2 regions of the Streptomyces sp. NPDC060064 genome follow, and region 1 is predicted to be linked to the other one. Evidence: riboswitches for the same ligand, from Rfam matches in the RefSeq annotation. Region 1 holds a riboswitch; the other holds the start of a gene.
The links. Region 1 has a riboswitch for thiamine pyrophosphate ahead of ACFWDI_RS19175 (thiamine ABC transporter substrate binding subunit). Riboswitches for the same ligand answer to the same signal wherever they lie in the genome.
Positions count from the first base shown of each region.

Region 1 (4,159 bases):
CTGGCGGACGCTGCGCAGGCGCTCCAGGCGAGGCACTTCTTCGGACACGTGTTCGAGTCTAGGCCCCCGGGGAGCTCGATTCGGCAGAGAGGCCGCAGCGGGGGAGAGGTTCGCCATGCCCTCGCCGGCGACCCCAGCGGTATCGCTCGCGCTCCCCATTAACGTGCTGGCCAGCCAGAACGCGCTCCGGGCTGGGCCGTCTGTGGGCCGTCCGAGGGTGCCCGGCAGTGACCGACAACGACCGTCAATGCCCACCCCGGGCGTCAACGGCCGCAGGTCACGAGATTCCGTCTGCGACACTGGATGAACCATGCCCAAGCCCGGAGAACTCACTTTCGTCGCGCCCCGCGGAGCCAAGAAGCCCCCGCGGCATCTCGCCGACCTCACGCCCGCCGAGCGCAAGGACGCCGTCGCCGCGATCGGCGAGAAGCCGTTCCGCGCCAAGCAGCTCTCGCAGCACTACTTCGCGCGGTACGCCCACGACCCGGCCCAGTGGACCGACATCCCCGCCGCCGCGCGCGAGAAGCTCGCCTCGGAGCTGCTGCCCGACCTGATGTCCGTCGTACGGCATATCTCGTGCGACGACGACACCACCCGCAAGACCCTGTGGCGGCTGCACGACGGCACGCTCGTCGAGTCCGTGCTGATGCGCTACCCGGACCGGGTGACGATGTGCATCTCGTCGCAGGCCGGCTGCGGGATGAACTGCCCCTTCTGCGCGACCGGTCAGGCCGGTCTCGACCGGAATCTGTCGACCGCCGAGATCGTGCACCAGATCGTCGACGGCATGCGCGCCCTGCGCGACGGCGAGGTGCCGGGCGGACCGGCGCGGCTGTCCAACATCGTCTTCATGGGGATGGGGGAGCCGCTCGCCAACTACAAGCGGGTCGTCGGCTCCATCCGCCGGCTCACCGACCCCGAGCCGGACGGCCTCGGTCTTTCGCAGCGCGGGATCACCGTCTCCACCGTCGGCCTGGTGCCCGCGATGCATCGCTTCGCCGACGAGGGCTTCAAGTGCCGTCTCGCCGTCTCGCTGCACGCGCCGGACGACGAGCTGCGCGACACCCTGGTCCCGGTCAATACGCGCTGGAAGGTCCGGGAGGTGCTGGACGCCGCCTGGGAGTACGCCGAGAAGTCGGGCCGCCGGATCTCCATCGAGTACGCGCTCATCCGCGATATCAACGACCAGGCGTGGCGGGGCGACCTGCTGGGCCGACTGCTCAAGGGCAAGCGGGTCCATGTCAATCTGATCCCGCTCAACCCGACACCGGGATCGAAGTGGACGGCTTCGCGGCCCGAGGACGAGAAGGCCTTTGTGGAGGCCATCGCGGCGCACGGGGTGCCGGTCACCGTCCGGGACACCCGTGGCCAGGAGATCGACGGAGCGTGCGGACAGCTGGCCGCTTCGGAGCGTTAGCGCCCGTGTAACCTGGCTTGAAACATCTACATATTCCGACAGGGGAGCGCCACAGCGCTGAGAGTGCGACGCGGGCTTGGTAAATCAAGCCCAGTGGTCGCAGACCCTCTGAACCTTGCCCAGGTCATTCTGGGTAGGAAGTTCGGACATTACTCACAAGCTGTTGCGCCCTGCCCGGATTCCTTTCGAGGGAGCCGGGCAGGGCCGCGTCTCTTCCTGGTCAACTCCAGGAGGAATTTCAGTGAGCACCACCAAGAAGATCACGGTCACCGCGCTGGCCGCGGCGCTCGGTGTCACCACGCTCGCGGCCTGCGGCGGCGAGTCGAAGGACTCGTCGGCCTCGGACGGCGGCTCGAAGCCGAAGACCGTGACGCTCGTCAGCCACGACTCGTTCGTCGCCTCCGCCTCCGTGCTGAAGGAGTTCACCAAGGAGACCGGCTACACGGTCAAGGTGCTCAAGAGCGGCGACGCGGGCGCGGCCCTCAACAAGGAGATCCTCACCAAGGGCTCCCCGCAGGGCGACGTCTTCTTCGGCGTCGACAACACCCTGCTCTCGCGTGCTCTCGACAACGGCCTGTTCACGCCGTACGAGGCAAAGGGCCTGAGCCAGGTGAACGACGAGGCGCAGCTGGACAAGGACAAGCACCGGGTCACGCCCGTCGACACCGGCGACATCTGCGTCAACTATGACAAGAAGTACTTCGCCGACAAGAAGCTGGCGCCGCCGCAGTCCTTCGACGACCTGGCCAAGCCCGCGTACAAGAACCTCCTGGTGACGGAGAACGTCGCGACTTCCTCGCCCGGCCTCGGCTTCCTCCTCGGCTCGGTCGGCAAGTACGGCGAGGACGGCTGGCAGGACTACTGGAAGAAGCTGAAGGAGAACGGCGTCAAGGTCGTCGACGGCTGGGAGCAGGCGTACAACGAGGAGTTCTCCGGCTCCGCGGGCGGTAAGAAGGCCAAGGCCGACCGGCCGCTCGTGGTCTCGTACGCCTCCAGTCCGCCGGCCGAGGTGCTCTTCTCCAAGCCGCAGCCGACCGAGGCGCCCACCGGGGTCGCGACCGGAACCTGCTTCCGCCAGACCGAGTTCGCGGGCCTGCTCAAGGGCGCGAAGAACGAGGCGGGCGGCAAGGCCCTGCTGGACTTCCTGGTCTCCAAGAAGTTCCAGGAGGACATGCCGCTGAACATGTTCGTCAACCCGGTGATCAAGGACGCGAAGCTGCCCGAGGTGTTCACCAAGTTCGGCGCGGTGGCCGTCAAGCCCCAGACCGTCGCTCCCGACACGATTGCCAAGAACCGTGAGCAGTGGGTCCAGTCATGGTCCTCGCTCGTACTGAAGTAACGAAGTCCGTCCGCGGGAGTGCGGCGCGGCTCGGGCTGATGGCCGGGCCCGCCGTGTTCTTCGCGGTCTTCTTCGCCTATCCGGTCGTCGCGATCGTCGGCCGGGGCCTCGAGATCGACGGGGTCTGGCAGTTCGGGCGGATCGGTGAGGTGCTGAGCCGCCCCGACATCCTGCGGGTGCTGTGGTTCACCACGTGGCAGGCGCTCGCCTCCACAGCGCTCACACTGCTGATAGCCCTGCCCGGCGCGTATGTCTTCGCCCGTTTCGACTTTCCCGGAAAGCGACTGCTACGGGCGGTGGTCACCGTTCCGTTCGTGCTGCCGACCGTCGTCGTCGGGACGGCGTTCCTGGCGCTGCTCGGGCGCGGCGGGCTGCTCGACGAGTTGTGGAGCGTACGGCTGGACACGACGGTGTGGGCGATTCTGCTCGCGCACGTCTTCTTCAACTACGCGGTGGTCGTACGGACCGTGGGCGGTCTGTGGTCGCAGCTCGACCCGCGCCAGGAGGAGGCCGCCCGGGTACTGGGCGCCGGGCGGTTCGCGGCCTGGCGGAGGGTGACGCTGCCGGCCCTCGGTCCCGCCGTGGCCGCCGCCGCGCTGATGGTCTTCCTCTTCACCTTCACCTCCTTCGGTGTCGTACAGATCCTCGGCGGACCGACGTTCTCCACGGTCGAGGTGGAGATTTATCGACAAACTGCTCAGCTGCTGGATCTGTCCACGGCAGCCGTACTGACGCTGGTGCAGTTCGCCGCGGTGGGCGCGGTCCTCGCCGTACACGCGTGGACGGTACGGCGGCGGGAGACCGCGCTGAAACTGGTGGACCCGGCACGGACCGCGCGGCGACCACGCGGCCCCGGACAGTGGGCGCTGCTCGGCGGGGTGCTGACCACGATTCTGCTGCTGGTCCTGGCGCCGCTCGCGGTGCTGGTCGAGCGTTCCCTCGACGGGCCCGGCGGCTACGGCTTCGACTACTACCGCGCGCTGACCGCGATGGACGCGAGCGGAGGAGCCTTCCTCGTACCGCCGATCGACGCGGTGTGGAACTCCCTGCGGTACGCCCTGGTCGCGACCGCCATCGCGCTGGTCGTCGGCGGTCTCGCGGCGGCGGCGCTGACCCGGAAGGCCGGTCGGCTGCTGCGCGGCTTCGACGCGCTGCTCATGCTGCCGCTCGGCGTCTCCGCCGTGACCGTCGGCTTCGGCTTCCTCATCACCCTCGACAAGCCGCCACTTGATCTGCGGGCGTCCTGGATTCTGGTGCCGCTCGCGCAGGCCCTGGTCGGCGTCCCCTTCGTCGTACGGATGATGCTGCCGGTCCTGCGAGCGGTGGACGGGCGGCTGCGCGAGGCGGCGGCGGTGCTGGGCGCCTCGCCGCTGCGGGTGTGGCGGGAGGTCGATCTGCCGCTG
Region 1 covers NZ_JBHWWF010000015.1:42,273-46,431, reverse strand. The annotation lists gene ACFWDI_RS19185 (DUF6233 domain-containing protein) at 1-48, opposite strand, end outside; gene rlmN (23S rRNA (adenine(2503)-C(2))-methyltransferase RlmN) at 311-1,417, shown strand; TPP riboswitch at 1,448-1,575, shown strand; gene ACFWDI_RS19175 (thiamine ABC transporter substrate binding subunit) at 1,659-2,756, shown strand; gene ACFWDI_RS19170 (ABC transporter permease) at 2,732-4,159, shown strand, end outside.

Region 2 (4,159 bases), on a different contig from region 1:
GCGTGCTCGACGATCAGCTGGAAGTTGTGCGGATTCCGGATACCGAGGCCGGAGCCGATCGGCGAGCCCAGCGGCATGATCGCCGCGCAGCCGACATCCTCCAGCTTCCGGGCCAGCACCGGGTCGTCGTTGGTGTACGGCAGCACCGTGAAGCCGTCGTCGACCAGGATCTCGGCCGCGTCCAGCAGCTCGATCGGGTCGGGCAGCAGTGTGCGTTCGTCCGCGACGACCTCGAGCTTGATCCACTCCGTGCCGAGCGCCTCCCGGGCGAGCCGCGCGGTCAGGACGGCCTCGCCCGCCGTGAAGCAGCCCGCCGTATTGGGCAGCACACGGATGTTCAGCTTCTCCAGCACGGACAGCACGGAGCCCTGGACGGTCGGGTCGAGGCGGCGCATCGCGACGGTGGTCAGCTCCGTGCCGCTCGCGACGAGGGACCGTTCGAGTACGTCGAGGCTGGGTGCCCCGCCCGTACCCATGATCAGCCGGGAGTTGAAGGCGGTGCCGCCGATGGTGAGACGGTCGTCGGCCATGGCTGATCAGCCTCCCTGCACTGCGGTGAGGACTTCGACACGGTCGCCGTCGCCGAGCCGCGTGCCGGCCCATCGGCTGCGCGGGACGACCGTCTCGTTGACTGCGGCGGCGACTCCGGACGGGGCGGCGGTGAGGGACGTGACCAGGGCGTCCAGCGTGGTGCCTGTGGCGAGCTCGCGCGCCTCGCCGTTGACGGAGACGGTGATGGTGACGGACACGGGGACGTTCATGCGGGCTGCTCCTGAGGTACGGGGGAGAAGCGGCGAGGAGTGAAGGGGCGGGCCTCGTCCGGCAGTGCGCCGGTGATCAGCACCGTGGCCATCACATCGCCGGTGACGGGTGTGAGCAGCACCCCGTTGCGGTGGTGGCCGGTGGCCAGATGCAGGCCCGGCAGAGCGGTCGGGCCCAGCAGCGGCGCATTGTCGGGAGAGCCGGGGCGCAGCCCGGCGCGGGTCTCGGTGAGCGGCAGCTCGGTGATGCCGGGCACCAGCTCGTGCGCGTCGCGCAGCAGCTCGTACACCCCGCCCGCCGTCACCGTGGTGTCCCAGCCGAGCTCCTCGCTGGTCGCCCCGATGACCAGCTCGCCGTTCTCGCGCGGCACCAGATAGACGTCACTGCCGCGCACCACGGCCCTAACGGTCCGGGAGAGGAACGGCGCGTACGCACGCGGCACGGTCAGCCGCAGAACCTGGCCCTTCACCGGCCGTACCGGCGGCAGTACATCCTCCGGTACGCCGCCGAGCCTGCCGCTCAGACTGCCGCACGCCAGCACCACCTGGTCCGCGGAGAGCTCACGGCCGTCCGTCAGTACGGCTCCGGCCGCCCGGTCCCGTACCACCGACAGCCGCTCCGCCCAGCCGCGGTGGAAGACCACCCCGGCCCGCTCGCAGGCCGCCACCAGCGCCGCTGCCAGCCGCCGCGGATCGACCTGGTGGTCGCCGTCCACCCGAAGGCCACCGCGCACGCCGGGCGCGAGCATCGGCTCCAGGCGGCGGCATTCGCGCCCCGCCAGCCACTCCGACTCCAGGCCGGACTGACGCTGCAGGGCGTGCAGTTCACGCAGGTGCGCGCGGTCGTCGGCGTCGAGCGCGACCGCGAGCGTGCCACAGGCGCGATAGCCGACGGACTGTCCGCTCGCCTCCTCCAGCTCGGCGACGAAGGCGGGATAGCGCCGCGCGGATTCCAGATTGAGGCCGAGCAGCGTCTGCTCGCCGTAGTGCAGTTCGGTGACGGCGGCGAGCATGCCCGCCGCGACCTGCGCAGCGCCGCCGCCGGGCGCCGGATCGGCGACGGCGACCCGCAGCCCTCGCTGCGCCGCACGCCAGGCCGTGACCAGGCCGATGATTCCGCCCCCGACAACGAGGACGTCTGAGGTACGCGACATGGGCGTCCAGCCCCTCCCTTCGCCGGCATGACCCGGATCAGGTTCGTACGGTCGGAGGCCGTCCAGCCTCCCTCTCAGCCCGGTGCGTCCGGGCTCCCGCGAGTGCCTTACGGTGGCCACCCTAACCCCAGGCCCCAACTCGCAGTAAGGGAGCAGCCACTGTGGCAAGGTCGCTCGACGGACTCGTGCTCTCCCCGGTCGCAGACCAGGCTCCGGGCCAGGTGGGGACCCGGACCCGGTTCACGTACCACGAGCAGGAAGGCAGGATCTGGGCCGAGTACGAGGGCGGCGATGTGCTCCGCGGCCACCTTGTGGGCACCAGGGAGGGCGACCGGCTCGACTTCCGTTATGTACAGCTGAAGGCCGACGGCGGGACGTCCTCGGGGCACTGTCTCTCCACCGTCGTCGAGCTCGAGGACGGGCGGCTGCGGCTGGAGGAGAGCTGGGAATGGGAGTCCCAGGAGGGCAGCGGGACGAGCGTCGTCGAACAGCTACCTTCCTGACGGTCCGTCAGATGCGTAAGGTTGTCGGGTGAGCGAGCAGCAGCAGACAGCACAGACGCAGCGGCGCGTGGTCGTCGTCGGCGCGGGAATGGCCGGAGTGCAGACCGCGGTGGCACTGCGCGAGCAGGGTTTCACCGGCCCGATCACCCTGATCGGCGCCGAGCCCCATCAGCCGTACGACAGACCCCCGCTCTCCAAGGCGATCCTGCTCGGCAAGGCGGAGGGCTCGGCCTTCGACGTCGACTTCGAGGCACTCGGCATCGAGCTGCGGCTGGGCTGCGAGGTGACCGGAGTGCGCGCCGGGGCCCATGAGCTGGACACCGCGGCAGGTCCGGTCCCCTACGACGTCCTGGTCATCGCCAGCGGTGCGGAACCGATCACCCTGCCCGGCGCCGTGGGCGTACCCGGCGTCCATCTGCTGCGTACCCTCGACGACGCCGCGCGGCTGCGCCCCGTTCTCACGCAGCAGCACGACATAGTGGTCGTCGGCGCGGGCTGGATCGGCGCGGAGTTCGCGACGGCCGCCCGTGAGGCGGGCTGCACGGTCACTGTCGTCGAGGCCGCCGGGCGCCCGCTGGCCGGAGCCCTGCCCGCCGAGGTCGCCGGCCCGATGGCCGATTGGTACGCGGAGTACGGCGTCGAACTGCTCACCCACGCGCGCGTGGCGGACATCGAGCCCGGCGCGGTGATCCTGGCCGACGGCCGGCAGCTTCCGGCGGGCGCCGTGGTCGTCGGCATCGGCGCCCGGCCCGCCACCGCCTGGCTCGCCGGCTCCGGTATCGAGCTGGGCCCGGACGGCGCAATCACCGCGGACGCGTATCTGCGCACCTCGCTGCCCGATGTGTACGCCGTCGGGGACTGCGCCTCCTTCCCGTCCGGCCGTTACGGCGAGCGGCTGCTCGTGCACCACTGGGACAACGCTCTGCAGGGGCCGCGTACGGTCGCCGCCAACGTCATCGGCGGCGCGCCGGGACAGGAGCCACCGGAGGTCTATGACCCGGTGCCGTACTTCTGGTCCGAGCAGTTCGGGCGCTTTGTGCAGTACGCGGGCCATCATGAGGCCGCCGACACGATGGTGTGGCGCGGCGATCCGGCAGGCGCGACCTGGTCGGTGCTCTGGCTGCGGGACGGCTCTCTGGTCGCGCTTCTCGCCGTCGGCAGAGCCCGTGATCTGGCGCAAGGACGCAAGCTCATCCTGTCCGGAAACCGGCTGGATCCGGCGCGCGCCGCCGACCCCTCCGTCCCTCTGAAGGCGGCGGCCGACTAGGGTCCGGCTACCGACTGTCAGTCCGGGATGGCACGCTTGTCCTGTGACCGAGATTGACGCAAAGATCGATGCTCTCGTCCCTGCCTGGCTCCACCTTCCTGACATCGCGGAAATGCTCGATGTCGAGGTGACACGCGTACGGCAGCTGGTCAAGGAAGGCCAGCTGATCGCCGTACGCCGTGGTGAGAACCGGGCGCTTCAGGTGCCTGCCGCCTTCATCGACGGCGACAAGGTGGTCAAGGGGCTCGCAGGGACCCTGACGCTCCTGAGGGACGACGGCTTCACCGACGAAGAGATGCTGGAATGGCTCTTCACCGCCGACCCGAGCCTGCCGGGCACGCCCGCGCAGGCGCTCAGCGAGAATCGCGGCACGGAGGTGAAGCGCCGGGCCCAGGCGCTCGCCGTCTGACGTCCTGACAACAACAACACGCGGTGTGCGGGCCGGGGGCTGTGCCGCCCTGCCCGTGCACCGCC
Region 2 covers NZ_JBHWWF010000066.1:13,151-17,309, reverse strand. The annotation lists gene ACFWDI_RS39045 (thiazole synthase) at 1-530, opposite strand, end outside; gene thiS (sulfur carrier protein ThiS) at 537-761, opposite strand; gene thiO (glycine oxidase ThiO) at 758-1,915, opposite strand; TPP riboswitch at 1,913-2,025, opposite strand; gene ACFWDI_RS39030 (hypothetical protein) at 2,077-2,418, shown strand; gene ACFWDI_RS39025 (NAD(P)/FAD-dependent oxidoreductase) at 2,447-3,685, shown strand; gene ACFWDI_RS39020 (Rv2175c family DNA-binding protein) at 3,729-4,094, shown strand.
Region 2: another riboswitch for thiamine pyrophosphate. It lies ahead of thiO (glycine oxidase ThiO); the one in region 1 lies ahead of ACFWDI_RS19175 (thiamine ABC transporter substrate binding subunit).